3 regions of the Cupriavidus sp. C2SS-8b genome follow, and region 1 is predicted to be linked to each of the others. Evidence: predicted binding sites of a transcription regulator. Region 1 holds the regulator's gene; each other region holds the start of a gene.
What was found. Region 1 encodes FNR, which switches genes on or off when oxygen is low (the NO sensors DNR and NnrR bind a similar motif). Its sites were predicted from a motif close to TTGATNNNNATCAA; they were not measured.
Positions count from the first base shown of each region.

Region 2: a site for FNR is predicted at 6,942-6,955, ahead of ACIGJB_RS21765 (DUF3079 domain-containing protein). Genes of this name have one in related genera too.
Region 3: a site for FNR is predicted at 8,917-8,930, ahead of ACIGJB_RS28575 (OmpW/AlkL family protein). Genes of this name have one in related genera too.

Region 1 is NZ_CP172716.1:2,136,208-2,146,435, reverse strand. It holds gene zapE (cell division protein ZapE) at 1-143, shown strand, start outside; gene ACIGJB_RS09935 (heavy metal translocating P-type ATPase) at 248-2,812, shown strand; gene ccoS (cbb3-type cytochrome oxidase assembly protein CcoS) at 2,815-2,961, shown strand; gene ccoN (cytochrome-c oxidase, cbb3-type subunit I) at 3,101-4,549, shown strand; gene ccoO (cytochrome-c oxidase, cbb3-type subunit II) at 4,568-5,230, shown strand; gene ACIGJB_RS09915 (cbb3-type cytochrome oxidase subunit 3) at 5,234-5,398, shown strand; gene ccoP (cytochrome-c oxidase, cbb3-type subunit III) at 5,401-6,315, shown strand; gene ccoG (cytochrome c oxidase accessory protein CcoG) at 6,365-7,837, shown strand; gene ACIGJB_RS09900 (FixH family protein) at 7,921-8,136, shown strand; gene ACIGJB_RS09895 (hypothetical protein) at 8,133-8,378, shown strand; gene fnr (fumarate/nitrate reduction transcriptional regulator Fnr) at 8,425-9,150, opposite strand; gene ACIGJB_RS09885 (sulfite exporter TauE/SafE family protein) at 9,230-9,985, shown strand.
Region 2 is NZ_CP172717.1:1,051,013-1,061,240, reverse strand. It holds gene ACIGJB_RS21795 (alpha-D-ribose 1-methylphosphonate 5-triphosphate diphosphatase) at 1-141, shown strand, start outside; gene ppk2 (polyphosphate kinase 2) at 206-973, opposite strand; gene ACIGJB_RS21785 (GntR family transcriptional regulator) at 1,245-2,006, opposite strand; gene ACIGJB_RS21780 (hypothetical protein) at 2,610-3,125, opposite strand; gene ACIGJB_RS21775 (NADP-dependent isocitrate dehydrogenase) at 3,483-5,726, shown strand; gene ACIGJB_RS21770 (hypothetical protein) at 6,423-6,752, shown strand; gene ACIGJB_RS21765 (DUF3079 domain-containing protein) at 7,034-7,237, shown strand; gene gabD (NADP-dependent succinate-semialdehyde dehydrogenase) at 7,525-8,973, shown strand; gene ACIGJB_RS21755 (hypothetical protein) at 8,995-9,852, opposite strand; gene flhC (flagellar transcriptional regulator FlhC) at 9,944-10,228, opposite strand, start outside.
Region 3 is NZ_CP172717.1:2,571,676-2,581,903, reverse strand. It holds gene ACIGJB_RS28605 (ankyrin repeat domain-containing protein) at 240-905, shown strand; gene ACIGJB_RS28600 (YVTN family beta-propeller repeat protein) at 914-1,987, opposite strand; gene ACIGJB_RS28595 (TonB-dependent receptor) at 2,037-4,280, opposite strand; gene ACIGJB_RS28590 (NADPH-dependent F420 reductase) at 4,580-5,344, shown strand; gene ACIGJB_RS28585 (GNAT family N-acetyltransferase) at 5,374-5,763, opposite strand; gene ACIGJB_RS28580 (AMP nucleosidase) at 5,948-7,435, shown strand; gene ACIGJB_RS28575 (OmpW/AlkL family protein) at 8,193-8,852, opposite strand; gene ACIGJB_RS28570 (hypothetical protein) at 9,469-10,228, shown strand, end outside.

The DNA of each region.
Region 1 (10,228 bases):
CGGCCGAAGTGCCCGCCGATGAGCTTTACGTCGAGGGTCAGATGGCAAGCGAATTCCATCGAACGGTGTCGCGCATTATCGAGATGCAATCCCGGGAGTACCTGGAATCCGAGCGGCGGACCATGGACACCTCGCTCACCTGAGTCCAGCGTGCCGGGATTGGGCTGTCAACCCGGCCGCTATTGACTTATATCAAGGTCGATGTGGAGATCGGCATATACCCTCCAACGGGTAAAAAAAGATCTCCATGCCCGCCCCGCACGCCAGTTTCCTTGCCGACGCTCCGCCGTCTGCATTCCCGCTGATTCCCCCCGGCCGCTCCGCGCCTGAGATGGCGCAGCATGCCGCGCATTCGGCATGTTTCCATTGCGGCCAGCCCGTGCCTGCCGGCCAGGAACTGGCCGAGGAGATGGATGGCCAACAGCGCGTCTTCTGCTGCGGCGGTTGCCAGACGCTGGCCCGCACGTTGCACTCCGCTGGCTTTGCCCACCTCTACGGTGACGAAGCGCGTTTTGCCCGGCCTATCGATGACGCAGCAAGGCGGGAATCGGAGCCGGTATGGGCTGCCTACGATACCCCGGAGCTGCGCAGCCAGTTCGTGCGGCCGCTCGAAGGCGGTCGCGCCGAGATCACGCTGGCGCCCGAGAACATCCGCTGCGCGGCGTGTGCGTGGCTGATCGAGCAGCACCTGGGGCGCCTGCCGGGCGTGGAATCCACGATCGCCAATGTGGCGACGCGGCGCGTGGTGGTGCGCTGGCGCGAGGCCGACCAGACGGTTTCCGGCCTGCTCGCCGCGCTGGCCAATATTGGTTACGTTGCGTGGCCGTTTGAAGTCTCCCGCAGCGACCAGGCCGACCGCCGTGCCCGCCGCAGCCTGCTGATGCGCATGGCCGTGGCCATGCTCGGCATGATGCAGGTGATGATGTACGCGTGGCCCATCTACACCCACGAGGCCACCATCGACCCCGGCCAGCTGCAGTTGATGCGCTGGGCCAGCCTGGCCCTCACGCTGCCGGTTGTTTTCTATTCCGCTTCGCCGATTTTTTCCGGTGCCTGGCGCAGCCTGCGCCATTGGCACATGGGCATGGATGTGCCGGTAGCGCTCGGCGTTGCGGCAGGATTTGTTGCCAGCACGGTAGCAACCGTCCGCGGAGTCGGGGAGGTCTACTTCGATTCGGTGACGATGTTCGTGGCCTTCCTGCTGGCGGCCCGCTATCTCGAACTGCGTGTGCGGCAGGCTTCGCGCAGCGGTGCGGAGATGCTGGCGCGGCAATTGCCGGCTACCTGTGAACGGCTTGGCACGGGCGATCTGGCCGCGGAGCGCGTGCCGGTGGCGCGCCTGAGGCAGGGCGACCGTATCCGTGTCAGGGCCGGCGAAATTATCCCGGCGGACGGCACCATCGTCGCGGGCGCCAGTGAACTTGACGAATCGATGCTGACCGGTGAAAGCCGTCCGGTACACCGCAGCGTGGGCGAGGTGGCGCTGGCCGGCTGCTACAACACCGCCAGCCCGCTCGAGATCGCCGTGGATCGCGTTGGTGCGGGCACGCGCCTGGCTGAAATCGTCGCCGTGCTGGACCGTGCACTGGCGGAAAAGCCGCGCTTGGCGGCACTGGCTGACCGGGTTGCCGGATGGTTCGTTGCCACGCTGCTGGCGCTTGCCGCGTTGACCGGCACGGTGTGGGCGCTCTGGATCGATCCTTCCCGGGCCTTGCTGGTGACTGTTGCGGTGCTTGTTGTCAGCTGCCCGTGCGCGCTTTCCCTTGCGACGCCGGCGGCGCTGGCCGCCGCAGGCGCGGCGCTGTCGCGGCGCGGGCTGCTGTTGACGCGTTCGCATGCACTCGAGACGCTGGCGCGCGTGACAGACGTCGTGCTGGACAAGACAGGCACACTGACTGAAGGCTGCTTTGTCCTGACGGGACAGCAGACGCTCGGCGCCATGCCAGCCGCCCAATGCCTTGCACTGGCGGCGGCGCTGGAAGCGGGTAGCGAGCATCCGATCGGCAGGGCGCTGGTCGGCGCGGCCGGCAAGGCTGATATCGGTGGGGGCGCCCTCCCAGCCACCGCCGTGCTCAATGTGCCCGGTCAGGGCGTACAGGCCGACATTGACGGCAAACGATTCCGGCTGGGGCGAGCCGCCTTCGTGGCCGGGATCGCCGGGCCATGCGTCAAGGCATCGGCACGGGACGCGGACCTCTCTCGAAATCCTGGCGCCACGCAAGTTTGGCTGGGCACGGAAGACGGCGTGCTGGCTGTATTCGAGCTGTCCGACCAGGCCCGTGAATCGACGCCGCAACTTCTTGAGGCGCTGCGCCGGCAGGGGGCGCGTTGCCACCTGGTCAGCGGCGACAGCATCGAGACCGTGCAGTGGTGGGCGTCGCACTTCGGCATGGTGCGGGCCCGCGGCGCCGTTTCCCCCGAAGGCAAGCGTGAATATGTCGCACAACTCCAGCGTGAAGGTGCCGTGGTGCTGGCCGTAGGGGATGGCATCAATGACGCGCCGGTGCTGGCGCAGGCGCAGGTATCGGTTGCCATCGGCAGCGGCGCTCCGCTTGCGCAAGCAGGGGCCGACGCTGTCCTGACGCACGGAAACGTCACGGAAATCGCTCGGGCAATCGCGCTGGCGCGGCAGACGCGCCGCGTGGTGCGGCAGAACCTTGGCTGGGCCTTCTTCTACAACGTGGTGGCCATCCCGTTGGCGGCGACGGGTTTTGTTACGGCATGGATGGCCGGCATCGGCATGTCGGTGTCCTCGCTGCTCGTGGTGGCGAACGCCTGGCGCCTGCTGCGTGCGGGCGGAAACGGAGTCTAGGAATGGAAACGCTGTACCTGCTGGTGCCCATGAGCCTTGTTCTTGTCGTTGTCATCGCCGGTGCGCTCTGGTGGGCCCTGCATGCCGGCCAGTACGACGATCTTGACCGGCCCGGGGAGGCCATTTTGCTGGATAACGACAAGCCCTGAAGGGGTGCCGTCGACTTGCAATGCAGAGATAGGTTCATGGGCTGCCTGTGCAACTTGATAAAGATCAACGCGGCAAACGCGCTGGTTCCATAAAGTCACAACGTCAATCAGGTTTTATTTTTCTTATGTGGGGGTCTGAATGGATGTCTCAGCCGCGTCTTCACGCGTCGACACCTTCAATTACGGCGTCGTAAGGCAGTTCGCTGTCATGACGGTAGTCTGGGGGATCGTCGGCATGGCCGTCGGCGTGCTGCTCGCAGCACAGCTGATCTGGCCGGATCTCAACTTCAACACGCCATGGCTGTCGTTCGGCCGACTGCGACCGCTGCATACCAATGCGGTGATCTTCGCCTTTGGCGGCAGCGCGCTGTTTGCGACGTCGTACTACGTCGTGCAGCGTACTTGCCAGGCGCGCCTGTTCTGCGGTCCGCTTGCTGCCTTTACGTTCTGGGGCTGGCAACTGGTGATCGTCGCGGCGGCTATCACGCTGCCGCTGGGTATCACCAGCTCGAAGGAATACGCCGAACTGGAATGGCCGATCGACTTGCTGATCACGGCCGTCTGGGTGGCCTACGCCGTGGTCTTCTTCGGCACCATCGTCAAGCGCAAGACCCGGCATATCTACGTTGCCAACTGGTTCTTCGGCGCGTACATCCTGACCATTGCCATCCTGCACATCGTCAACAACATCGAAATGCCGGTGTCGATGTGGAAGTCCTATTCCGCTTATGCCGGCGTGCAGGACGCGATGATCCAGTGGTGGTACGGCCATAACGCCGTGGGCTTCTTCCTGACCACCAGCTTCCTTGGCATGATGTACTACTTCATCCCGAAGCAGGCGGAACGGCCCATCTATTCGTATCGCCTGTCGATCGTCCACTTCTGGGCGCTGAACTTCACGTACATGTGGGCCGGCCCCCACCACCTGCAGTACACCGCGCTGCCTGACTGGGCACAGTCGCTGGGCATGGTGTTCTCGCTGATTCTGCTGGCTCCGTCCTGGGGCGGCATGATCAACGGCATCATGACGCTGTCGGGCGCCTGGCACAAGCTGCGCACCGACCCGATCCTGAAATTCCTGGTGGTGGCGCTGTCGTTCTATGGCATGGCCACGTTCGAAGGCTCGATGATGTCGATCAAGACCGTCAACGCGCTCTCGCACTACACGGACTGGACGATTGGTCACGTGCACTCGGGCGCGCTGGGCTGGGTGGCGATGATTTCGATCGGCTCGCTCTACTACCTGATTCCGCGCCTGTTCGGCGAGAAACAGATGTACAGCGTGCGGCTGATCGAGTGGCATTTCTGGATCGCCACCATCGGCGTGGTGCTCTATATCGCTTCGATGTGGATCGCCGGTGTGATGGAAGGGTTGATGTGGCGCGCCACGCAGCCGGACGGCACGCTGACCTACGCGTTCGTTGAAGCGGTCAAGGCCAAGTACCCGTTCTACCTGATCCGTCTGCTGGGCGGCATCTGCTTCCTGTCCGGCATGCTGCTGATGGCCTATAACGTCGCGAAAACCATCATCGGCAAGCGTGCAGTGGATGCGCCGATCCCGGCCAGCATTCCTGCCTCTGCCCATTGATCCATCAGGATAGAAACGATGTCCGAAAAACAAAGCTTCTTTTCCCACGAAACGCTGGAGAAGAACATCGGCTGGCTGATCATCTGCACGATCCTGGTGGTCAGCATTGCCGGCCTGGTGCAGATCGTGCCGCTGTTCTTCCAGCATTCCACCACCAAGCCCGATGTCGGGATCAAGCCGTATTCGCCGCTTCGGCTGATGGGCCGCGATATCTACATCCGCGAGGGTTGTGTCGGCTGCCATTCGCAGCAGGTCCGTACGCTGCAGGCCGAGACCGAGCGCTATGGCCATTTCTCGACGGCGGGTGAATCGGTCTACGACCATCCGTTCCTGTGGGGCTCCAAGCGCACCGGGCCCGACCTGGCGCGCGTCGGTGGCCGCTACTCCGATGACTGGCAACGCATTCACCTGCGCAATCCGCGCGATGTCGTGCCGGAATCGGTGATGCCGTCCTATCCGTGGCTCGAAAAGGCTCAACTGCCGACCGATGATATCCAGGCCCGCATGCGCGCACTGGTGCGACTGGGTGTGCCGTACACCGAGGCGGAAATCGCCAAGGCGCCTGAAGAGCTCAAGGACAAGAGCGAAGAAGATGCGCTGGTCGCCTACCTGCAAGGATTGGGCACCAACCGTCGCAATGTGCGTGTGGACGCGGCCGCAGCCGCGCCCGCGAAGGAGTAAGTCATGGCGATGCTGACTGCTTTTGCCACGGTCGTGTCGATGGTCGTGTTCCTGGGCATCTGCTGGTGGGCCTGGTCGAATGGCCGGCAAGCCGCCAACCAGGAGTCCGCCATGCTGCCGTTCGCACTGCCTGACGAGACCCACACAACATCGAGCCGGAATACCTAGTCATGAGCGATTTCTTTTCCGATTTCTGGAGCTACTACATCGCTGCCATCGCGCTCGTCGGCATCGTCTGGTGCGTGTGGCTGCTTTTTTCCCAACGCAAGGTCACCAAGGTTGCCAACGCCGGTGATGACACCGGCCATGTCTGGGACGGCGATCTGCGCGAGCTGAACAACCCGTTGCCACGCTGGTGGATGTGGATGTTCCTGCTGGCCTGTATCTTCGGCCTGGTCTACCTGGTCCTCTATCCTGGACTCGGCTCGTATGCGGGCGTGTTGAAAACTTCGACGCAAGTCGAACTGGCCGCGCATCAGCAGGCACAGGAAAAGCTGCAGCACGATGTCTACGCCAAATACCTGAATATGGACGTCAAGCAGGTGGCAGCAGACCCCCAGGCCCGCGAGATTGGCCAGCGCCTGTTCCTGAACTACTGCGCGCAATGCCATGGCTCGGACGCACGCGGCAGCCGGGGCTTTCCGAACCTGACGGACCACGACTGGCTCTATGGCGGTGAACCCGAGACGATCCAGCAGACCATCACGAAGGGCCGCAATGGCATGATGCCGCCGTTTGCCTCGACCATCGATGGCAAGCTCGCAGCGGATGTGGCGCAATATGTGCGATCGTTGTCGGGCCTGTCGTTCGACCCGATCCGGGCATCGCGCGGCGAGAGCACGTTCAAGTCCACCTGTGCGGCGTGCCATGGTGCGACCGGCAAGGGCAATCAGGCCCTCGGCGCGCCGAACCTGTCCGATAACGTGTGGCTGTATGGCAGTTCGGAGGGCAGTATTGTCGAGGCCATCCTGAAGGGCCACAACAACCACATGCCGGCGCACGAAGAGATCCTGACGCCGGAGCGTATCCGTATGCTGACGGCCTATGTCTGGGGCCTTTCCAATACCGGAGGCTCAGGACAATGATCACCGACTCAGGCACGGGGTGCGCCATGGCGTCTGAAGGAGCGCGCGCATGAACGCCCCCGGGACAGAACCTCTGGCCCGCACGGCCGGCCCGCAAGGGCCGGCGTCGTCGCCTGTCGAATCCTCCGACGAAACGCTCTACGAGGTTCGACGCAAGATATACCCCCGCTCGGTGACGGGCGCGTTCTCCAACTGGCGGGTCTGGATGGTACTCCTGACCCAGCTCATCTACTACGGCACGCCCTGGCTGCAATGGAATGGCAGACAGGCCGTGCTGTTCGACCTTGGCGCCCGCAAGTTCTATATCTTCGGACTGGTGCTTTGGCCGCAGGATGTCATCTATCTTGCCGTCCTGCTGGTGATCTCCGCGCTGGCGCTGTTCTTGTTCACGGCCATTGCGGGGCGGCTCTTCTGTGGCTATGCGTGTCCACAGACGGTCTACACCGAAATATTCATGTGGATCGAGCGGCATGTCGAAGGCGACCGTTTCGCGCGGATCCGTCTGGATGGCGATCCGTGGAGCTTGCGCAAATTTCGCCTGAAGGCGACCAAGCACTCGCTGTGGATACTGGTCGCGCTGTGGACGGGCTTCACGTTCATTGGTTACTTCGCGCCGATACGCGAGCTTGGCGGTCAGGTCCTGAGCTTCTCGCTGGGGCCGTGGCAGGCGTTCTGGATGCTCTTTTACGCCTTCGCGACGTGGGGCAATGCGGGCTTCATGCGCGAGCAGGTGTGCAAGTACATGTGCCCGTATGCGCGATTCCAGAGTGTGATGGTCGATCGGGACACCTATGTGGTGACCTACGACGTCGGGCGCGGCGAGCCGCGCGGGAGCCGGTCGCGCAAGGTGGATCATCATCAGGCCGGGCTTGGTGACTGCGTCAACTGCAGCATTTGCGTGCAGGTGTGTCCGACAGGCATTGATATCCGTGACGGGCTGCAGTACGAGTGCATTGGTTGCGGCGCCTGCATCGATGCCTGCAATCAGGTCATGGACAAGATGGACTACCCGCGCGGGCTGATCCGGTACACGTCCGAGAACGCCATGCGCAAGGCACTGTCAGCCGCGGTGGCCCGCAAGCGGCTGGTGCGGCCGCGGACCATCATCTACTCGGTCATCTGGCTGGTGATGGTGGCGGGTTTCGTGGCGTCGCTAGCGCTGCGCACGCCGTTGAAGGTCGACATCATCCGCGATCGCGGGGCGTTGGGGCGTGAGGTGGATGGACGCTGGATCGAGAACGTCTATCGACTGCAGTTGATCAACACCACCGAGGCACCCATGCGCATCAGCGTGCGGGCCGAAAGTGACGATCTGAAGAACCTGACGGTCGAGTACGATCCCGACGCGAAGGCCCTGGCGCCGACGTCGAACAAGCTGGTGCCGATCCGGATTCGCGTGCCGATCGACGATGCCGCGCAAGGTACGCACAAGATCAGCGTGACGGTGACAAGCGAAGGTTCGGGGCAGGGTAGTGCGCAAATCAGGCAATCTACCAGTTTCATCGTGCCGCGCAATTTGTGATGCTAAGGGCGGTGCAGCGCATTGGCGCTGTGCCGGTCCAACCGCGAGCGCCTCGGTGAGGCGCCGACGAAGGGGGCAAGACGATGCAAGAAAGCAATCCGTGGTGGAAGGAGCCGTGGCCGTGGCTGCTGATGAGCGGCCCGTTGCTGGCCATAGTGGCTTGCGGCGTGACCATCTGGCTGGCTTCCACCCATCCTGACCGGCCGGTGGTCGAAGGCGTGTCCCGGCATGGCCTGGTCGTCGAGAAGGCGGAAGGGATCCCTGGCAATGCCAAGGCACCGCAAGCGAGGCGGCCATGAGGCTGCGCTGGCTGATGTGGGTACTGTGGCCGGCGTTCCTGATGGCCGGGGTGGCCACGGCAACGGTGTTTTCTGTGGTGGATCCCGGAGATCTGAATTTCTTCGGCCAGCCGATCGAGGCGTCGCGAGAGGCTATCTATACGATCGGGTTCTTGCTGGCCTGGGTATTCTGCGCGTTGTCCAGCGGACTGACGCTCTACACCATGCCGACGAAGCTCAGCGAAACGGACGAACTGGAGTGATTGGGCTGAAGCGGACCGCCTTGCCAGACAAGGCGGTCAGACCGCCTCAGCAGGAGCGGCTGTAGACTTGCTTGATGCCTTCCATGTCGACGAGCTTGACGTGGCGTTGACGGATCTGGATCAGGCCGGCCTCGGCGAATCGCGAGAACAGTCGGCTGACCGTTTCGAGTTTCAATCCGAGATAGCTGCCGATTTCTTCCCGGCTCATGCGCATGACGAACTCGGTCGACGAATACCCGCGTGCGGACAGGCGCTCTGACAGGTTGATCAGGAACGCGGCAAGGCGCTCTTCGGCACGCATGGACCCCAGCGTGACGAGCATGAGTTGATCATGCGATATTTCCTTACCCATCAGTCGCAGGAACTGCTGCTGCAGCGATGGCAGATCCATGGACAGCGCCTGAAGATCGGCCATGCGTACGACGCATACTTCCGTGTCTTCAAGCGCGGTGGCATCCGAGGCGTGCTGCATTTCACCCAGGCCGTCGAGGCCGACCACTTCGCCAGGCAAATGGAAGCCGGTGATTTGCGAGCGGCCGTCTTCCGTGGTGACATGCGTCTTCAGGGTGCCGAAGCGAATGGCATAAACCGCAGTCAGCGGATCGCCCATGCGGTACAGGGTTTCGCCCTTGTGGACACGGACGCGCTCTTGCACCAGGGTATCCATCTTTTGCAGATCCTGCTGGCTCATGCCCACCGGCAGGCACAGTTGCCCCATGCCGCAAGTGGAGCAACGGGGCGACATCTCGGTGACGGGGATGGATGTTAGCAATTGGAACCTGCAAGGAATGAGCGGCGAGGGCGCAATGCATGCATTTTAACGCGCGATGTGATGCGGTAGGGAGTTGCAATTGACTTTTGGTGTGCTTCTCAGTGTTTTCATGCTTGCCTTGCTGGGGGGCTTTCATTGCGCTGCCATGTGCGGTGGCGTTGCCCTCGCAGTCGAGCAGCGCGCCGCGGGCGTGCCGATTGCCGTGGTGCGGCGTCCCCAAGACTGGCTCCTGGAGTTGCTGGTGATGCATGTCGGCCGGATTTCCACCTACATGCTGCTCGGTGCGATGCTGGGGGCGGTGGGGGCGACGGCCTGGCGTCAGGATTACCTGCCCGTTCAACGGTGGCTATTCGGCGCCGGGAGCGCCATGCTGCTGGTATCTGGCTGGCGCCTGATACGCGGCGAAGCGTTTTCCATCGTGTGGCTGGAAAGGTTTGGCGCGCGCGCGGGGGCCGCCATTGCCGGAAGCTTCGGCCGGCTTCGCCGCAAAACTCCGGCGACGGCGGCGCGAAGCGGTGGTCTGGTGCGCCGCTATGGCATGGGCATGGCGTGGGGGCTCGTGCCCTGTGGCATGGTCTACGGTGCGCTTGCCCTCGCGTTACTGGCCGGCAATGCGCCCTCGGGAGCACTGGTAATGGGCGCGTTCGGGCTTGGCACGTTACCGAATTTGCTGGCGCTATCCAGCTTTTCGGGGCTGCTGCGCGCTTGGGCGCGCCGCCGTTGGGTCAGGATGGGGGCTGGATTGGCGGTCATGGTCTTCGGCGGCCTGGGAATCGGTCGAGCGGTGTTATTGCCACATTCGCTGGCCGAGCATGGTTTCTGCCTGGTGTTTTGAAGCCACCGTGAGGGCGCGGGAGTGCGCGGTGGTTGCAGGCGGATGCGGGAATGCCATACAATCGCCTGCATTGCGGTATCGCGCGGCGTGTTTCCGAGCGGCGCCTGGCAGCCCTTCCAAAAAAGGGGCGCGTCCGGGGTTTCGGGCAATGAGCCGACATTTCGGCGCCGAACCCTTCCGCAGTCCATCCGGTTCATAATATCTGTTCAAAAGTCCGGCTGGCTCTGCGACCGAGGTGCGGTC
Region 2 (10,228 bases), on a different replicon from region 1:
GCCATCGCGGGCCAGCCGCTGGTGACGCATACCTGGTGCGCCGGCCGGCTGGTGTTCTCGGCCGGCTATCCGGTGGTGCAGCATGCGCGCGCGCACGCGCCGGTGGCGGTGCCACAGACGGCCGAGCGCGAGGTTGCCTGACGTGCCGCGGCCACCGCACCGCTCGCTGGAGCGGGTGTAGCCGGCGCTCAACGATGGTGATGGACTAGAAACGCTCGGGCACGCGACGGTACGCGTGGTCCGGCTCCTTGTAGCCCTCCGGCTTCTGCCGGGCCGGCAGTTTCGGCTTCTTGCGCGGAATCGCTTCGTAGGGAATGCGGTCGAGAACATGGCTGATGATGTTCAGCCGGGCGCGCCGCTTGTCGTCGGAGCGGGTCACGAACCAAGGCGATTCGTCGGTGTCCGTGGCCGCGAACATGGCATCGCGCGCGCGGGAATAGTCGTACCAGCGCGAGTACGACTTGAGATCCATGTCGGTCAGCTTCCAGGTCTTGCGCTGGTCGGTGATGCGGTCCTCCAGCCTGCGTGTCTGCTCTTGCTCGCTGACTTCCAGCCAGTATTTGAGCAGTACCACGCCCGACTGGATGATGGCCCGCTCGACTAGCGGTACACCACGCAAGAAGACGTCCACCTGCTCCTCGCTGCAAAATCCCATGACCCGTTCCACGCCCGCCCGGTTGTACCAGCTGCGGTCGAAGATCACGATCTCTCCGGCGGCGGGCAGGTGCGGGATATAGCGCTGCACGTACATCTGGCTCTGTTCGCGCTCGGTCGGCGCCGGCAGCGCCACCACGCGAAACACGCGCGGGCTCACGCGCTCGGTCATGGCCTTGATCACCCCGCCCTTGCCGGCGCCGTCGCGGCCCTCGAACAGGATGCAGACCTTGGCGCCGGTCGCCTTGACCCAGTCCTGCAGCTTGACCAGCTCGACATGCAGCCGGAACAGCTCCTCGTCATACTGCTTGCCGGTCATCTTCCCGCCGGCGGCGCCGGAATGGTCTGCATCGCGCTCGCCCTGCTTCTTTTTGCCCATACCCAGTCTCCCGTGGATGACCGGCCGCGCCGGCCCACTTGCTACTTTGGTGCCTCGGACGCCATAGGGCAAGTCTTCGTTGCGCTGCCGGGCGGCGTACGCCCTGGCATCGGCGCGTATGCGCACGCTGCAGGTGACCGGGACCGGGACCGGGCCGTGTGCCGGGCCGATTCACGCAGACGCATTCGTGTCCGTCTTGCGCCGCCATCGTTTAGCGGGTCCCGGCCGTGACATTGCCCGCCAGCCAGATGCGCGCGGTGGCTTCGCCGGCCCGCGTCAGCGTCATGCGGTAGTCATGGCAGTGCGGCCGGTACAGGCCGCACAGCCATTGCACGGGATAGCCGTCGACATCCCGCACGACACGCACCACAGACAGCAAGGCCGAGCCTACCGGCTCTTGCAGCAGCGGCGCCGAGAACGCATCGGCCGGGCAACTCGACACCGATTGCTCGGCGGCGCCAATGCGTATGCCGCCCTGCTCCAGCAGCGCGAGCATTGGCTGCTGCGCAAGCGCGTGCGGCGGCAGCAACGGCGACATGTGTGTCGGCAGATAGGTCATGATCAGCGACACCGGCTTGTCCTGATGGCAGCGCAGGCGCAGGACCCGCAACGCATTCTGTCCCTCCGTCAGCGATAGCCCCGCAGCGGCCTCGGCCGGGCATGGCTGCACCCCGTACTCGAGCAGGCGGACCGTGGTCTGCGCGGCCGAGTCAATCACGTTGTCCAGCAGTCCTAGAATCCTGGGCTGGCCTTCCGCTCGGCTCGGGTGGTCAGGCTTCACGAAGGTGCCCTGCCCCGGCCGACGGTAAACCATGCCCTCCCTGACCAGCTCGATGATGGCGCGGCGCACCGTTACCCGCGCCACCTGGTATTGCTCCATCAGCCTCAGTTCGGGGGGCAAGCCGGTCCTGTCGTAGAGACCGCTCACAATCTGGTGGCGCAGTGCCACGTAGATCTGGTGGTAACGGGGCATGGATGAGCGAGGTGGGCAGTCCAGTGTTATCCGATGGCGTCGATGCCTCTGCCATATGGCGATGGCAATACTCGTCCACGGCAGGAGGTAATCCTGGCCGCCATGACTTTCCTGAAACAGTGGAATTATCGGAATGGCGCTAAAGGTATATCAGCGCCATTGTTATCTCAACAGGACATGAAATAGGACATCCAAAATATCTCCATAACGGGAGATTTTCATGGGTGCCAGTCTCGCCGGCGTCCGTTTTCAGCGTTTGCTGAGTATGCGCAACAACTCGGACGCCTGCGGCGAGTACGCGGATCTCGACAATACGTAATCAGAAAAATTGATAAATGACGGTAGGTCATTCCGACGCGATATTCTGCGCGATTTTCCGCACGGGATGCTGTCGATTAGCTGTCAGTCCCTGTCATATCACTGTCATTTCGGTGTCGAATGGCTGGAAAGGCGACTGTGATTATTGGAGGGCGATGGAGAGAATTACTGAAAGACCGCAAATATAAAACAAAAATTGCACGCAAACCGGACGGCTGGCTGCCGGCGCCCGCACCCGGCGGCTGGCCTGGTGCCGGAGGATTCGACCCGGACGCGTAGCCGGCTTTACTTGCTGCCGTCGCGGGAATCGCCGCCCAGCGGGTCCACGATGATCATGGTGCGGTCCAGTACGCCCCGGTCATCGAAATAGGCGCTGAAGTGCGCGGGCTGGTAACCGGCGACGTAGAGACGGTACGACCACGCCTCGCGCTTCATCAACGGGTAATACTGCACCGGCTCACGCGGCGAGCCGAAGCGTTCGGCGACATCGCGCTTGGTCCAGACGCCGGGACGCGCGCTGTAGATCTCCTCCTCCGTCAGCATCTGGCGAAAGTTCGTCAGCTTGCCGCCGGCATCGAAGTCGGCCGCGTACACCGCGAAGCCCAGCGGCTGCTTCGAGTAGATCCAGCGGCTGCTGCCCTCATTGAGCGTAAAGGTCTCCGTAGGCTGGCCAAAGGCATCGCGCACGCTGGCCTGCGTGCTGCCGATCATCTTCTGGCCGGTCTCGACCGGCTGCAGGGTTGCGCACGCGCTCAGCACGAGCGCGGCGGCTGCCAGCCAACTGCCATTTCGGAATTGCATGACCTTTCTCCAGTGTCGGCCAGCGCCGTGGCGCCGGGGGCCCACGACCTCAGCATAGTCCTCCGGCAGTGGATGCGCCGGACGACCCTACGGGTAAACACCTGCAGGGCCTAAAATATTCCGGCCCAGACGGCGCGAACGCGAAAATTCCGCCGCGACTATCGGAAGTGACCTGATTGCCACGCGATTTTCGCACCAAAATTGGGCAAATTGGCGATTCCCGCGCAAGAAATGCGCTGGAAGTCAGCCGCCCGAAAGCAAAGTCAGGCAAAATTCTGTGTTTGCCGGAGGGCTGATTGGTCCAGCCGCCGGCGCGTGGTTCTATTCTTTGACATCCCCCCGATCAAGAGGCAAGCAATGAGTACGCAGCAACCCACCATCATTTACACCCTGACTGACGAAGCCCCCCTGCTGGCGACCAGTGCTTTCCTACCCATCATCCGCACGTTCACCAAGCCGGCCGGCGTTGAAGTCACGACCAGCGACATCTCGGTGGCCGGCCGTATCCTGGGCGAGTTCCCCGAGTTCCTGAGCGAAGAGCAGCGCGTGCCGGACAACCTCGCCGAACTGGGCCGCCTGACCCAGCTGGACGACACCAACATCATCAAGCTGCCGAACATCAGCGCATCGGTGTTCCAGCTGATGAGCGCCATCAAGGAACTGCAGGGCAAGGGCTACAAGATTCCGGATTACCCCGAAGACCCGAAGACCGAGGAAGAGAAGGCCATCCAGAAGCGCTACTCCAAGTGCCTGGGCAGCGCCGTGAACCCGGTCCTGCGCGAGGGCAACTCCGACCGCCGCGCCCCGGCCGCCGTCAAGAACTACGCGCGCAAGCATCCGCACAGCATGGGCGAGTGGAGCATGGCCTCGCGCACGCACGTGGCCCATATGAAGCACGGCGACTTCTACCACGGCGAAAAGTCCATCACCCTGGACAAGGCGCGTGAAGTGCGCATGGAACTGCTGACCAAGAGCGGCAAGACCATCGTGCTCAAGCCGAAAGTTTCGCTGCTGGCGGGCGAGATCGTCGACAGCATGTTCATGAGCAAGAAGGCCCTGCTGGCCTTCTACGAAGACCAGATGGAAGACGCGCGCAAGACCGGCGTCATGCTGAGCCTGCACGTCAAGGCGACGATGATGAAGGTGTCGCACCCGATCGTGTTCGGCCACGCCGTCAAGGTCTTCTACAAGGACGCTTTCGCCAAACACCAGAAGCTGTTCGACGAACTGGGCGTGAACGTCAATAACGGCCTGGTGGACCTGTACACCAAGATCGAAACGCTGCCGGAATCCAAGAAGGAAGAAGTCATCCGTGACATGCACGCGTGCCACGAACATCGTCCGGAACTGGCAATGGTGGACTCGGCCAAGGGCATTTCGAACCTGCACGCGCCGAACGACGTGATCGTCGACGCCTCGATGCCGGCCATGATCCGGATCGGCGGCAAGATGTGGGGCGCCGATGGCCGCACCAAGGACACCAAGTGCCTGATCCCGGAATCGACCTTCGCCCGCATCTATCAGGAAATCATCAACTTCTGCAAGACCAACGGCGCCTTTGATCCGGTCACGATGGGCACCGTGCCGAACGTGGGCCTGATGGCGCAGAAGGCTGAAGAGTACGGCTCGCACGACAAGACCTTCGAGATCGCCGAAGACGGCGAAGCCCGCATCGTCGACAACGCCACCGGCGAAGTGCTGACGGCGCTGACGCAGCAGGTCGAGCAGGGCGACATCTGGCGCATGTGCCAGGTCAAGGACGCCCCGATCCGCGACTGGGTCAAGCTGGCCGTCACGCGCGCGCGCAACTCGGGCATGCCGGCCGTGTTCTGGCTGGATGCGTACCGTCCGCACGAGGCCGAGCTGATCAAGAAGGTCGAAACCTACCTGAAGGACTACGACACCAAGGGTCTCGACATCCAGATCATGTCGCAGGTTCGCGCCATGCGTTACACGCTCGAGCGCGTGATCCGCGGTCTGGATACCATTTCGGTGACCGGCAACATCCTGCGCGACTACCTGACCGACCTGTTCCCGATCATGGAACTGGGCACCAGCGCCAAGATGCTGTCGATCGTCCCGCTGATGGCCGGTGGCGGCATGTACGAAACCGGCGCAGGCGGTTCGGCGCCGAAGCATGTGCAACAACTCGTGGAAGAAAACCACCTGCGCTGGGACTCGCTCGGTGAATTCCTGGCGCTGGCCGTGTCGCTCGAAGAGCTGGGCATCAAGTCGGGCAACGACAAGGCCAAGGTCCTGGCCAAGACGCTGGACGCAGCGACCGGCAAGCTGCTGGACAACGCCAAGAGCCCGTCGCCCAAGACCGGCCAACTCGACAACCGTGGCAGCCAGTTCTACCTGGCCATGTACTGGGCCCAGGAACTCGCCGCGCAAACCGAAGACGCCGGCCTGGCCGCGACGTTCGCGCCGCTCGCCAGGCAGCTCACCGAAAATGAGAAGACCATTATTGGCGAACTGTCGGACGTACAAGGCAAGCCCGTGGACATCGGCGGCTACTACATGCCGGACGCTGAAAAGCTGTCCGCCATCATGCGCCCGAGCAAGACGCTGAACGCGGCCCTGGCATCGGTCCAGGCCTGATCGGCACATCCGATCCCGCAGGCGCCGCCAGGTGCCTGCCTGAAGCCGGAGGTTGGCATCCAGATGCCGGCTCCGGCTTTTTTTTGGTTCTTTGGCGGATTGCGGGGACGTCGTGCTTGGCAGACGCGGCTGTTTCGCCGGCGTAGCCGGCGAGTCACTTCTTGTCCAAGCGACAAGAAGTAACCAAGAAACGCGTTTACTTGCCCTAACGGGCGAATATTGATCGTAGTGTGCGAAGAATTTCGTACGGGTACTCGCTTCAGAGTCTGCCCCGCTGCCTGCCGCGTGGTGCGCGTCCGCCTGCAGGCTCTCCAGCAATGATTGAACCAGCCCCGAACCTGTCCGTGGCCCGACACTGCCACCGTTATCGCATCATCGCCTTCGGCTGCTACGCGGCTCACAAGTCGGTCAGTCGGAGTCATCAACCACGCTGACGCCGGTGCTTCCGTTTCTTACCTTCCCTCTGTCTTGACTGAGTGCGCGCAGCGCAGCCGTAGGCGTCCTCCCGATGGCGGGATTAGCAGGAGAGTAATCCGGGCTCGCTCATCCACAGCCACACCGATTGTTCAAATTTATTGAATCATTAGCCCTAATCTAGCCTCGAATAGACCGCGGCTTCCGGCCTATATTTCCGTACATGAACGACACACCTCAAAAGCAATCGTTCTGAAAAATTCAACCAAATCGGAGATCATCATGTCGCGCGCTATCGTTGTCCGTACCGTTGCATCCGCCCTCCTCTTTTCGCTCGCTGCCGCCGTCGGCACGGCGTACGCAGCCCCGTCGACGAGCACCCATGCCGGAGACCGATACGGCTACGAGTTCCGCGTCGGCAATGCCAATCCGTACAGCGATGGTGCCCGCATTGTGGCCGACACCCACTCCGGCGACCGCTACGGCTACCAGTTCCGGACGGCAGATCCGTACATCGACGGCGCCCGTACAGTGGCCGGCCTTGATCGCGGCGGTGTTTCGAGCAGCCCGGCGCGCGGCTTCGATCCTTATAGCGACGGCGCGCACGCCTGAAACACACCCCCGCTCATCCACCGAAACTGGAGGTAATCATGACCCTTCGTGACAATGCACTGATCCTGGGCGGGTGGGTGATGCTCTGCCTCGGCAGCGGCGTGCTGATGAAGCTGGCCGCCCAAGCCCTTGCTTTCTGAGCCGTCACGCGCCTTCACGCTGAAGGCGCTACCCCGCCCCTCGCCGGACTTGATCTTCGGCAAACCATGTAGCCGCCCGGCGCGCCATACTGATCGCAACATTTTCGTTGCACCGGCACAGCGTCCCGCCCCGACCGCATCATGGCAAAGAAATTCCCGATCCACCCAAGCCATCCCGAACGCATCTGCTGGGGTTGCGACAAGTATTGCCCGGTCGACGCCATGGGCTGTGGCAATGGGTCCAGCCGCACCCAACATCCCGCCGAACTGCTCGGCGATGACTGGCTGGAATTTGGCGATTGGGGCATCGAGCCCGATCAACCCAAGGCGGTTGATTTGCGTTAGCGCGATCACAGCCAGCACACCGTCTCAACTTCTATAGCTTCGCTCCCGCCGTCGCCGATCGGCGAGGCTATCCCGCATCCATGTTCCGCCGTGGTGGCGCGATCCATGCATGAACGATGGCATCCGGGCAGTTCCGGGCCGGGCTTGCACTAGCCATCCACAACTCCCTCACACCACAAAGCATCGCAAGCGCTACGCCGGGCCAGCCCGCCACCATGTCTGGCGGCGATTACAATGCCTGAATCGCGCCAACCCCTCCCGGCAGTCTTTTCAATGGACGAACGACCATGCTGAAGCTCCAAGACCCCACCCTGCTGCGCCAGCAGTGCTATCTCGACGGACGCTGGATCGACGGCGAACGCCACATTGACGTGACCAACCCCGCCACCGGCGAACGCGTGGCGCAGGTGCCGCAGCTCGGCGCCGCGGAAGCCCGGCAGGCTGTCGAAGCCGCCAACCGCGCGCTGCCGGCCTGGCGCGCGCGCGTAGCCAAGGAGCGCTCGGCGTTGCTGCGCAAGTGGTTCGAACTGATCCTGGCCAACCAGGATGACCTGGCCCGCATCATGACCGCCGAGCAAGGCAAGCCGTTTGCCGAGGCCAAGGGCGAGATCGCCTATGCGGCGTCGTTCATCGAATGGTTTGCCGAGGAAGGCAAGCGCGTCTACGGGGAAACGATTCCGGCGCCGATCAGCACGCAGCGCATTGTCGTGACCAAGGAACCGGTGGGCGTGTGCGCGGCGATCACGCCGTGGAATTTTCCGGCGGCCATGATCACCCGCAAGGCCGGCCCGGCATTGGCCGCCGGCTGCACCATGGTGGTCAAGCCGGCGTCGCAAACCCCGCTGACCGCGCTGGCGCTTGCCGTGCTGGCGGAACGCGCCGGCATCCCGGCCGGGGTGCTGTCCGTGGTAACCGGGTCGGCTAGTGCCATCGGCGGTGAACTGAGCAGCAACCCACTGGTGCGCAAGCTGACCTTCACGGGCTCCACCGAAGTCGGCCGCGTGCTGATGGCGCAGACCGCATCTACCATCAAGAAGGTATCGATGGAACTCGGCGGCAATGCGCCCTTTATCGTGTTCGATGATGCCGACCTGGATGCCGCGGTCGAAGGCGCCATCATCTCCAAGTACCGGAACGCGGGCCAGACCTGCGTCTGCGCCAACCGGATCTACGTCCAGGACAAGGTCTACGACGCGTTTGCCGAGAAGCTGGTCGCGGCGGTCGCCAGGCTGAAAGTCGGCAATGGCATGGACGAAGGCGTGCGCATCGGGCCGCTGATCGACGAGAAGGCCGTGGCCAAGGTCGAAGAGCATATTGCCGACGCCCTTGGCAAGGGCGCGCGCGTGCTGGAGGGCGGCCACCGGCACGCGCTTGGCCACACGTTCTTCGAGCCGACCATCCTGGCCGACGTCGCGCCCGGCATGCTGGTGGCGCGTGAGGAAACCTTTGGCCCGCTGGCGCCGCTGTTTCGCTTCAAGACCGAAGACGATGTCGTGGCCATGGCCAACGACACGGAGTTCGGCCTGGCCAGCTATTTCTATGCGCGCGATCTTGGCCGCGTCTGGCGTGTCTCGGAACGGCTCGAGTACGGCATGGTCGGCGTGAACACCGGGCTGATTTCGAACGAGGTCGCGCCGTTTGGTGGCGTGAAGCAGTCCGGCGTGGGCCGCGAGGGCTCGCACTACGGGATCGAGGACTACCTGGTGATCAAGTACACCTGCATGGCGGGCATCTGAACGAAGCCCACCTCCGCGCGTTCAGCGTTTGCCGTTGGCGCAGGCCACGGTGCGGGTCAGGTCGGCCCAGTCGCCGGCGCCCGGCAGGCAGGTCTTGCGGAACCGTTCGAGCTGCTCGTGGAAGCGCCGCATCAGCTCGAACTGGTACGACGCGCTCTCGAAAGTGAAGCGGGTGCCAAACTCATAGAGCGCGCCTTCGGCAGCGTGCGACAGCCGCTCCAGCCGCTGGGCCAGGGCGCGCCCTTCTACGCTGCGATGCCGCCGCAGCCGCCAGCTCAGGGCCTCCTGGCCATCCTCCAGCAAGCTCTGGTCGAGATAGCCGAGGCGGCCCGCCGCGGCGCGCGCCTCATACATCGCGGACAGGTAGGCACAGACCACCGACAAGCGCTGGTTCATCTCTCCGTCGCGCAGCAACAGGTCGCGCGCGCAGGCGCGCAAGTGCTCGGCGGTGCCATGGTCGTCCTGCACGCCTGCGTGGCGCGCGTACTCCACCAGCGGACGGATGCCCAGGGACAGCCCCGGCGGCAGTACGCTGGTGATGCATTCGGCCAGTCGGGTCTGCAGCGCACCGTCCAGTTCGCAGCAGGTTCCGCAGTCGGCGTCAAGATAGAAATCCAGGCTGATCCACCGGCCCGGTCCCGTGGTGATCACGGTGCGGACCGGCTTGTGGCCGGCGCTTTCCAGCACCTCCAGGCCAACCTGTACGCATCGTTCCCGCTCCTCGTCGCCACCCAACGCGTTGACGATGTCGCGCGATCTTGTGGGCCCGAGGAACTCCGTGCGCGTGATCGGGTGCATGGTCGGTCCGAGCCGGTGCGATGCGCCGGCACGCGCCGGCAGCAGCAGTGTCTCGGGGTGGCTGGTTCCATTGACTGTCATTGGGCCTCCGGTGTCAGTGGGGCGACCCGGACTTCCGGGCGTGTATCCAGTAGCAGCGATGCCGGGGGCAATCGCGATCGTACCGCTGCGCTCATAGGACGGGCACCATGCCGAATGCCTGCCCCATGGCGGGGGGCAGGCTGCCAAGGCCGGGCGAGGCAGGTTCCGCCACCCTGCTCGGCGCCGGGCGGCGCGTCCCGCGGCGCACGCGTGATGGGGGCTCGCACAGGCTGCAGATAAACGAGCCCTGCGGTTCATGGGCATGCGTGACAAAGCGGCCGCCGCAGCAACGGCACGTGGACAACTGCAGCAGCCCTCCTTCGCGAAAGCGCACCAGCGTCCAGAAGCGCGTGAAGCTGATCAGGCACGCCTCGTC
Region 3 (10,228 bases), on a different replicon from region 1:
GCAAGGACATCGGCGCGGCGCACAGATTGGCCCGGCCGCGCAACGAAGTGGTCCGAGGTGAGGGCAGTATAGGCAAGAATGTGCACAAGACAACCAATACGCGCGGCCTTATGCGGCGCGGGCGCAAGTCGCGCATTCTCCGTGCATTGCAGCATTCCACGCTGCGCTTGAATTTGTGCTTTGCGCACACCAAACTCTTAGCGGTAGCCGCACCGGCCACAGCCTGAAGGAGTCGCAGGATGAACCGCGCAGTGCAGAGAGTTTCCAGGTTGGGGCTGTGCCTGCTCGGGGCAATGTGCCTGCAAGCGCCAGTCCGGGCCCAGGATGACGTCAGTCTGAATGCCCGCCTGCTGGCGTCGGCCCGCGCGGGCGACGAGGCCGGCGTGCGCGGCGCGCTGCAGCAAGGCGCCGCGGTCGATTCGCGCAACCGCATCGGCGACACCGCGCTGATCACCGCGGCCAAGCGCGGGCTGACCGGCATGGCGCGCACGCTGGTCGATCATGGCGCCAATGTCAGCCAGCCGAACCTGCAGGGTGTCACGCCGCTGATGGCGGCGGCGTTCGGCGGCTACCAGGACATCACCGCGATGCTGCTGGAACGCCATGCCGATCTCAACGCGGCGGACCGCATCAGCAAGACCGCGATGGTCTACGCTGCCGGGCAGGGCCAGGCTGGCGTGGTGAAGCAGTTGCTCGATGCCGGCGTGGATGTCAACGCGCGCTACCAGCATGGGCTCACGGCACTGATGTGGGCGGCCGGCTATGACAAAGGTGAGGTCGTGCAGCTGCTGCTGTCGCGCGGTGCCGATGCGGCGCTGCAAGACGACCGCGGGCTGACCGCACGCGCGATTGCCGAGCAGGCCGGCGCGAAGGCAGCGGCGGCCGTCATGGCCGCGCGCCAGTAGCTTGTCTGTCAGGGGGCGTCGATCGAACCGATGCTTTTCGGATAGGTCACCACGCCCCATGCGAGCGGCAGGCCGTCGATTTGCTGCACCGGCTGGTAGGTGCGCGCGTCGAACACCTGCACGGCATTGGAGCGCCCGCACGCGACCAGCAGGCGGGCGTCGTCGGGCGTGAAACTGAAATGCCAGCAGCGCTTGCCTACGGCAATATCGGCCAGCGGCGCATAGCTTTGTCCATCGAACACCTGCAGCGTGTCCGCGCGCGAGGCCGCCACGAACACGCGGGCGCCGCTGCGATCGAACGTGATGCCATAGGGCCCGGTGCGCGTTGGCACTGTGCGCAGCACGCGGTAGTCGTCGGCGGCCAGCACCAGGAACGCGTTGGCCGATTCCAGCGTCACCACATAGCGGCTGCCGTCCGGGCTCGCGCGGATGCCGCGCGGACGGGAGCCCGCGGGCATGGACAGCCGCTGCAGCTGCCGGCCGCTCGCCTTGTCGTAGACGGTGACCGTATCGTCGCCCTCATTGGTGACCAGCATCAGCCGCCCGTCGCGCGAGAACTCGATGCCCTCTGTTTCCAGGCCGCTGCGGATGGTGCGCGCCACGCGCCAGGTCCGCAGGTCGACGACGGCGATTTCGGCTGGCAGCGTCGAGTCGTCGTCCTTCTTGCCCGCTTGCGCGGGCGGCGTCGGTGCGCCAGGCTTTCCCGGTGGCCCGGCGCGCTCGCCGGGCTCGAAGGTGACGAAGGCCTGGTCGCCGGCCACGCGCACGAACTCCGGGTTCTGGCCGATCGGCACGCGCCTCACTTCCTTGCCGGCCGCGACGTCGATCACCGACATATCGCCGGTGTCCTTGTTGGCCGTCAGCAGGTACTTGCCGTCCGGGGTCAGTCCCAGCCCGCGCGGCCCCTTGCCCGCGATGGCCGGACCCGGCAGCCGTTCCATGCGGTCGAGGTCGATCACGGCGATGCCGGCCCCTTCGGTCGAGACAAAGGCCAGCGCCGCGCGGGCCTGGCCCGTCCCGGCCAGCGCGGCGGCAAGCCCCAGCAGCGCGGCGGCACACCGGAATGTCGAGGGTGAGGTCATGACGGCTCCTTGGCGGGAAATGGGTGATATCGGGGTGTGACGACGCGGTTCATCGCCCGTCCCACTCGTAGCGCACGCCGACCAGGAACAGCCGCGGCGCACCGGGCGCGACAAAGCGCTCCACCGGCACCGCGGCGCCCGGCTGCAGCAGCGCTCCGCCCGGGAACAGGTTATAGCCGGCCTGGCCATAGGTGGCGTAGCGCCGGTCGAACACATTGTCGATGCGGCCGTAAACCTGCCAGCGCGGCAGGAACTGCCAGCTCGCGCGCAGGTTCAGCAGCAGGTAGCCGCCGGTAGCGGACAGGCCCGGGTTCTGCGCGCTAAGCGCGCCATCCTCGTTGCCGGCCACCGGCCGCGACGACGACACCAGCAGGTCGCCGCCCACGCTCAGCGCCGCGGTGGCGCGCCAATCGGCGCCAAGCTTGAAACTATGCAGCGGGATGCCCGCCATGCGCGTGCCGGGCTGCACTGCCACCGGCGCCGCAAACGGCGTCTGCAGCGTTCCCTGGGCCTGGTAGGTGGCCTGCGTATAGCTGTAGCCCGCGCGCAGCGTCAGGCGGCCGAGGCGCTGGCGCACGCCCAGTTCCACGCCCTGGTTGCGCGTCTTCGGAAAGTTGGAGAAGTACCCCAGCGGGCTGACCGGGGAACGCTGGAACACGATGTCGTCGCGATTGTCGCTGCGGTACAGCGCCAGCGTGATCTCGCTGGCGTCGGCAGGCTGCCAGCGCCCGCCGAACTCCAGCGTGCGCGTGACCACCTGGCGCAGGAACGGGTCGGCCTGCAGCCCCGTGGGCAGCTGGCAGGCGTTGGCGGGATCGGCGCAGCCGAGCTCGATGGCCGTCGGCATGCGCGTGCCCTGCGAGGCCGAGCCGAACAGAACCAGCCGGTCGAGCAGCCGGTGCGTCAGGCCCAGGGAAGGGTTGATCCGTGAATAGGTGAAACGCTCGTCGGACTGCGTGGGGAGGCTGAGCAGCGTATGGCGGCGGCCCTGGTTCCAGCGTGCGGCCAGCGTCAGGAAGGTGCCTTCGAGCAAACGCATGGTGTCGGTGGCAAACAGGCCCACGGTGCTGTCGCGTCCGTCCAGCGCGGCCTGCGTCAGTACCGGCGCGCCGGCATCGGCAACCGTATTGCGGGCATCGTCGAAGCTGGCCTGCTGCGTGGTCTGCGTGTAGCGCGAACGGTTCAGGTCGAGCGCGGCGCCCAGCGCGAAGCGGTGGGTCTCGCCGTCATGCGACCATTGCATCGACGCGCCGTAGCTGGTCTCGCGCACCGTGGCGCTGTTGTGCACGGCATTGGCAGGCGCATCGTCGGCCTCGCATTCAGCGCTGCCGCCCTGGCCCTGGCAGCCGAGCGCGGTGTCGAGGTAGCCGTCGCTGATATCGCCGCTGTTGGCGCGGGTGCGGGTCTGCCGCATGTAGAGGGTCAGCTGCAGCTGGTCCTGCGCGTTGAACTGGTGCGCGCCGTTGAGGGCCATCTGCAGCGACCGCGACCGCGTCACGTCGGGCGCGGTGTAGATCGCGCGGCGGTCGGCGGCATAGAGGCTGTCCGGCATCAGGCCATTGCCGCTCAGCCGGCTGTCGCTGCCCAGCACGCTCACGTTCCATTGCGTGCCGCTGGTGGAGCGGCCGAGCTTCAAGAACAAGTTGCCCAGGTCGCTGTCCGAGCGGTCGCGCCAGCCGTCCTCGCGCCAGCCCGTGCCGGCAACGTAGGCGTGCCAGCCATCGCCAAGCCTCTGGCCGGCGCTGACATCGAGGCGCGCACGGCCGTAGCTGCCCAGGCTCAGGTCGGTCTCCACGCCCGGGTGGGTCTCGCCGGACTTGGTCTGCAGCGCCAGCGCGCCGCCCAGCGTATTGAGCCCGTAGAGCGGATTGCTGCCCGGCACCAGCGTAATGGTGGCGAGTGCGGCCTCCGGGATCGCGGCCCAGTGGATGACATCGCCCAGCGCCGCGTTCTGGCGCACGCCGTCCAGGTACAGCGACAGCCCTTGCGCGGACCCGAGCGTGGGGGACAGCCGGTAGCCGCGATAGAGGATGTCCTGCGCGAACGGATTGCCCTGCCCGTCGTTGACTACCACGCCGGTCATGGTTTCGGCCAGGAAGGCCGACAGGTTCGGGGCCTTGACCCGTTCCAGGTCGCCGTCGGTCGCGGTCTGTGCATTGCCGGCAAAGGCCTGCCGCTCGATCGTGAAGCCCGGCAGCGGGGTCGGCGCGACGACCGTGACTTCGCGCAGGTTGTGGACCTGGTCGGCGGCTGTTTCGTTCGTCTCTTGCTGCGCTGCCACAGACCATGACACGGGCAGCGCCAGGGCGCCCAGGCAGGGCACGAGCCGGAGCGGACGAGTGCGGCAACGAGTGCGGCAACGGCTGCGGGCCATGGGCTCCCTGTCGCGCTGCGTCGCGCGGGCAAATTGCTGCGGGCTGGACGTAAGTGACTGCGAGTGGCGCAAATGCTACCTAATCTAGTTCAGCGGGCAGGGACTGCCAAGTTGCGCGGCGGTGGGCCCGCTGTTTTTTGCCTAGAGTTTTCAGGTGGGCCCGGGGTTGCGCGCGGGCCGCGTCTTGCGTCCCGTCTCGCGAACAGGAGGAACCGCCCATGCCGATCACCGCAACCGATGTCGATCACGACCGCCGCCGCCTGCTTGGCGCCGCTGCCCTCGCCATGCTCGGCCTGGGCGCCTGCGCGCAAGGCGGCGTGGGCAGCGTTGGAAGCGGTGGAAGCGGTGGCGGGCAGCCGGTCAGGATCGGCGTGATCGGGTCGGGGCGGATAGGCGGGACCGTCGGCGGCCTGTGGGTGAAATCGGGCCATCCGGTGTTGTTCTCCTCGCGCCATCCCGAGTCGCTGAAGGCGCTGGTCGATGCGCTGGGCCCGCTGGCGCGCGCGGGCACGGTCGCCGACGCCATTGCATTCTCGGACGTGCTGTTCCTGGCGACCCCTTACAAGGCGCTGCCCGAACTCGGCCAGGAGAACCCCGGCGCCTGGCGGGGCAAGATCGTTCTGGACGCGACCAATGCCATCGTCCCCAAGGACGGCGCCATGGCCGAGGAGGCGCAGCGCAACGGCATCGGCATCACCACGAGCAAGTACCTCGCGGGTGCGCGCGTGGTGCGCGCGTTCAACTTCATGGGCGCGGCCAACTTCGCCAGGGAACACCATCGCGAGGGCGAACGCATCGCGGTGCCGATTGCCGGCGATGACCCGGCCGCGCTGCGCGTGGCGGAGCAGCTCGTGCGTGATGCGGGGTTTGAACCGGTGGTGGTGGGGCCGCTGGCCAGCGCGGACAAGTTCGCGCCCGGCGGGCCGCTGTTCCGCCAGATCGGCAGCGTGGAGGAGATGCGCAGGAAGATGGGCGTGCAGTAGGCTGGTTGCCGCCAATGGCGGCGACAGGCTCAGGGCCGGCGGCGTTCCATCGCTACCATTGACGGCGTGAAGCCGAGCTGGCCGAAGAACGCCGCTTCGGACGAGCGCGCGGCGCGCAGGACCCAGATGATGTCGGGATCGTTGCCCATGACCTGGCGCACCAGCGCCCGGCCGATGCCCTGGCGGCGATGGCTGGGTGCGACGACGACCATCGACAGGAAGCCATCGGAGACGTCATCGCAAAGCGCGCGCGCGAAGCCGACGATTTCACCCTTGTCGACGGCCACGGCCACATGCTGCGAATTTGCGACCAGGCGGGCGAAGCGTTCGGCGCTGCCTACGCGGTTGTTCCAGCCGTTGGCGATCAGTAGCTGCCTGGCGGCTTCGACCTCTCCAGGCAACAGATTACGGATTTCCATCGGCGGCTCCCCTAGCAAACGCATGTACGGCCCATCGCAGCCCCCTGCCAGGGGCGCCGCGAGTCGAGTACGGCACGGGAAGCCCGGCCGCGCAATTGGCGGAGTGTAGCGAGCGGGGGCAGGCACGTCAATTTGCCACCGCACGCACGCGGTGGCCGCGCCGCTGGCGCTGCCGCGCGGTATGATGGCTGGCATGAACGCCCCCATCTTCTCTTCTGCCCACCCGGCCGATCAGTTGGCTGAGTTCTCCGACGCCGACGCGGCGCTGGCCCGGATCCGCGAGATCTACAACGCTTCGGTGAGCGCGGTGCGCGCGCGCTTCGATGCGTTCGCCACGGGCAAGCCGCTGCCCTCGGCGGCCCACGCGTGCTACCCGTACCTGGGCATCTCCGTGAACATCGAAACCATGGTGACCGACAGCCGGCCATCATGGGGCACGGTGGCCTATCCCGGGGTCTATGGCACCACGGTGACGCGCCCGGACCTGCTCGCCGATTACTACCGCGACCAGATCGAACGGCTGATGCGCTACCACCGCGTGCCCGTGGTGGTGGGCCTGAGCCGCAGGCCGATTCCGCTGCCGTTCGTGATCGAAGCTTCCACCACCGACATCAGCTACACCCAGGCGCGCGAACTCGAAGTGTCGTTCGTGCTGCCGGAGCTGAGCCGCATCGACGATGCCATTGCCAATGGCACGTTCGAGCCGGTGCCCGGCGAAGCGTGGCCGCTGTCGCTGTTCCCGGCCGAGCGCGTGGACCTGGCCTTGCAGCGCCTGTACCACTACACCGGCACCGCGCCCCAGCATTTCCAGCGCTTCGTGCTGTTCACCAACTACCAGCGCTACGTCGACGAATTTATCGCGCTCGGCCGCTCGCTGATGGCCAGCAGCGACGGCGGCGGGTACGCGCGCTTTGTCGAGCCCGGCGACGTGGTGCAGGAGCTTGGCGCGGCCGAGCCCGACGACGCCGACCGCCCGCGTGCGCTGCCGCAGATGCCGGCCTATCACCTGGTGCGCGACGACAAGCTCGGCGTGACGCTGGTCAACATCGGCGTGGGCCCGTCAAATGCCAAGACCATGACCGACCACCTGGCCGTGCTGCGTCCGCACTGCTGGATGATGGTGGGCCATTGCGGCGGCCTGCGGCGCTCGCAGCAGCTTGGCGATTACGTGCTCGCCCACGCCTATGTGCGTGACGACCACGTGCTCGACCATGACCTGCCGCCGTGGGTGCCGGTGCCGCCGATCGCGGAGATCCAGGTGGCGCTGCAGGAAGCGGTGGCGCGCATTACCGGGCTGTCGGGCGGCGAGATGAAGACGCGCATGCGCACGGGTACGGTGGTGTCCACCGACGACCGCAACTGGGAGCTGAAATCGAAGGCGCTGTATGCGCGCTTCAACCAGTCGCGCGCGATCGCCATCGACATGGAAAGCGCGACTGTGGCGGCCAACGGCTTCCGCCTGCGCGTGCCCTATGGCACCTTGCTGTGCGTGTCGGACAAGCCGTTGCACGGCGAGCTCAAGCTGCGCGGCATGGCCAATGCGTTCTATCGCCAGCGGGTCAGCCAGCATATGACCATCGGCCTGGAAGCGGTGCGCATTTTGCGCGAGAACGGCGTTGAACAGCTGCATTCGCGCAAGTTGCGGAGCTTTGACGAGCCGGCGTTTCGCTGAATTGGCGGCCGGTGAACCCAAAAAAGTTCTTAGATTGCGGGGACGGCGTGCTTGGCTGGCGCCGCTGTTTCGCCGGCGTAGCCGGCGAGTATCTTCTTGTCCAAGCGACAAGAAGTCACCAAGAAGCGCGTTTACGTGGTCGACGAACGGCCCGATGGGTAAAGACGGTACAGGGCATAGCCACACTGCCTGCCGCGTAGATGATCAGGATAGACACCTCAGATGAGCGAACCCGGATTACTTGGTGGCTCCTCCTAACCCCGCCATCGGTAGGACGCCTACGGCTGCGCTGCGCGCACTCGGTGAAAACCGAAGGGGAATGGCAGAGGGGAAAGGGAAGCACCGGCCTCTGCGCCGTTGATGTCGTCCCGCCTGCCAACTACTGAGCCGCGCAGCAGCCGAAGGCGATGATGCGATATCGCTCGCAGTGTCGGGCCACGGACAGGTTCGGGGCTGGTTCAATCATTGTTGGAGAGCCTGCATACGGACGCGCACCACGCGGCAGGCAGCCGGGCAGACTCTGAAGCGAGTACCCGTACAACACCCTCAGCACACTACGATCAATATTCGCCCGTTAGGGCAAGCGACGCGTTTCTTTGCTTACTTTCTTGTCGCTTGGACAAGAAAGTGAGTCGCCGGCTACGCCGGCGAAACAGCAGCGCCTGTCAAGCACGACGTCCCCGCAATTCGCCGAAGAACCAAAAAAAAAAGCCAGCGCCTGAAGCGCTGGCCTTTTTTCCTTGGGGCAAACCCCGGATCAGAACCGGTAACCCACACCCATGCTGAACAGCCACGGATCCAGGTTGACCTTGGAGACATTGACGCCGCCGGCCTTCACGTTGCTGGCCAGCCAGACCTTCTTGACGTCGGCATTCAGGAACCAGTTCTTGGTCAGCTTGTAGTCCATGCCGATCTGCAGGGCCGGTGCCACGCTCCAGTTGTCCAGCTGCAGCGTATTGTTGGCGATGTCGGTGCCCCAGATGCGCGTGAAGTTCAGGCCCGCGCCGACGTACGGACGGAAGGTGCCTTCCGGCAGGAAGTGGTACTGCACCAGCAGCGTGGGCGGCAGGTGCTTGAAGGTGCCGATCTTGTTGCCATTCAGGTAGACGTCCTGCTTCTGCGGCACGGTCAGCACCAGTTCAGCGGCGATGTTGCGTGTGAAGAAGTAGGTGACGTCGAGTTCGGGGATCCACTTGTTGTTGACCGTGATCGCGTCCGACGGTACGCCCAGTGCCGGAATGGCATCCGACTTGTCGGCCATGTCCAGGTAAGTCGCGCGCAGGCGAACCATCCAGTTGCCCTGGGTTTCGCCATCGGCGGCGAAGGCGGGCGCGGAAACGGCGCCGAACATGGCAAGTGCGGCGATGGCGGTGCTGGTGGTGCGAGCGACCCGGGTCCGGAGAGAGATCTTGTTCATGGCTTTTTGCTTTGGTCTGGTAAGAAATCGGGAGCCAGTTTGGCCGAGCAGCCGGGACAGGACATTGACCGAAGACAAGGGAGACCCTATCGGAAGTAGGGTCGTAGCGATGGCGCCACAGCGCGGCCCCGCGGCACACAGCACGGCTTCTAAATACATGCGGATTTATTCGTGGCGCGGCCGCGGGGCTCGCCTTAACCTTTGCGTCATGGCCGCAGTCGCGGCCGGTTCCAGGCATGTCGTGGGCGTCCGCAAGGACGTCTTTCCGGGTGTGTCCCGTGGGGGCGGGGCACACCGGTTTTCTTTGCCTGTCCTGCGCTGCCGCACCTTCCTTCCGATCTGTTCCCAACCGATTGTCACGATCGAGACCGCGCGTCACGGATCGTCGCAGTGCGTCGCATGCGGGAATGTCCTCTGAGCCAAAGGGATGGGATGTCTGTCCCGCGCGTAGCCATCCATCGCACCGTGCGCGTCGCGGCTAGCGCGGGCTCGGCGAAAGGATTAGGCCTTGTCGATTATGTACGCCGGCGCTCAATCGTCTGGCCGGTACAGCGGCGCAGCCATTGCGCCTAGTCTGGTAGCGCGGGAAAAAGCAAACGGCAAACGGGGAGGAATCATGACGGCAAGGACCTGGCTTGGCGGGCTCGTGTGCGCGGCGGCGACACTTCTCGTCGCGGCGTGCGGGGGCGGAGGCGGAAGCTCGGGCAGCAGCACCACGCCCACGGCGACGCCCGCCGTCAGCTATACGGCAAAACTGAACGTGACCTCGGCCGAAGTCGGCGTCGGCCGCACGCTGACCCTCAGCGCGGTGGCCGTCGACAACAGCGGCAACGACGTGACCGCGTCCACCAGCTTCGCCTGGACCTCGGCCGACAACGCCGTGGCCTCGGTCGTGGGCAGCACGGCTACGGTCGGCGGCGCGGTGGTGACCGGCGTCAATCCCGGTACGACCACCGTGCAGGTAGTGGCCACGGTCAAGGCCGCCGACAACTCCACCGTGCAACTGCCGGCGCAGTCGGCGACCATCACCGTGGTGCCGGCCTCGGCCACGACCTATAGCCTGTCGGTCCCGAATACCTCATTGTCGATGACCGATGGGCAGACGCTGCCGGTCAAGGTATCGCTGGTCGACAACAACGGCAACGACGTGTCGGCGAACGGAAGCGGCTGGGCGTGGACCAGCAGCGGCACCGCGGTACAGGTCACGCCGGCGCTGAACAGTGCAACGCTGAAGGCCAGCAACAGTTCCACCACCGCTGCCGCCACGGCCAACGTGTCGGTGTCGGTGACGGCGCCGGATGGCCGCCCGCTCGGCGGCGTGATCTTCGTCACGGTGCAGAAGAATGGCACGGCGACGTACCGCGTGGTCACTACGC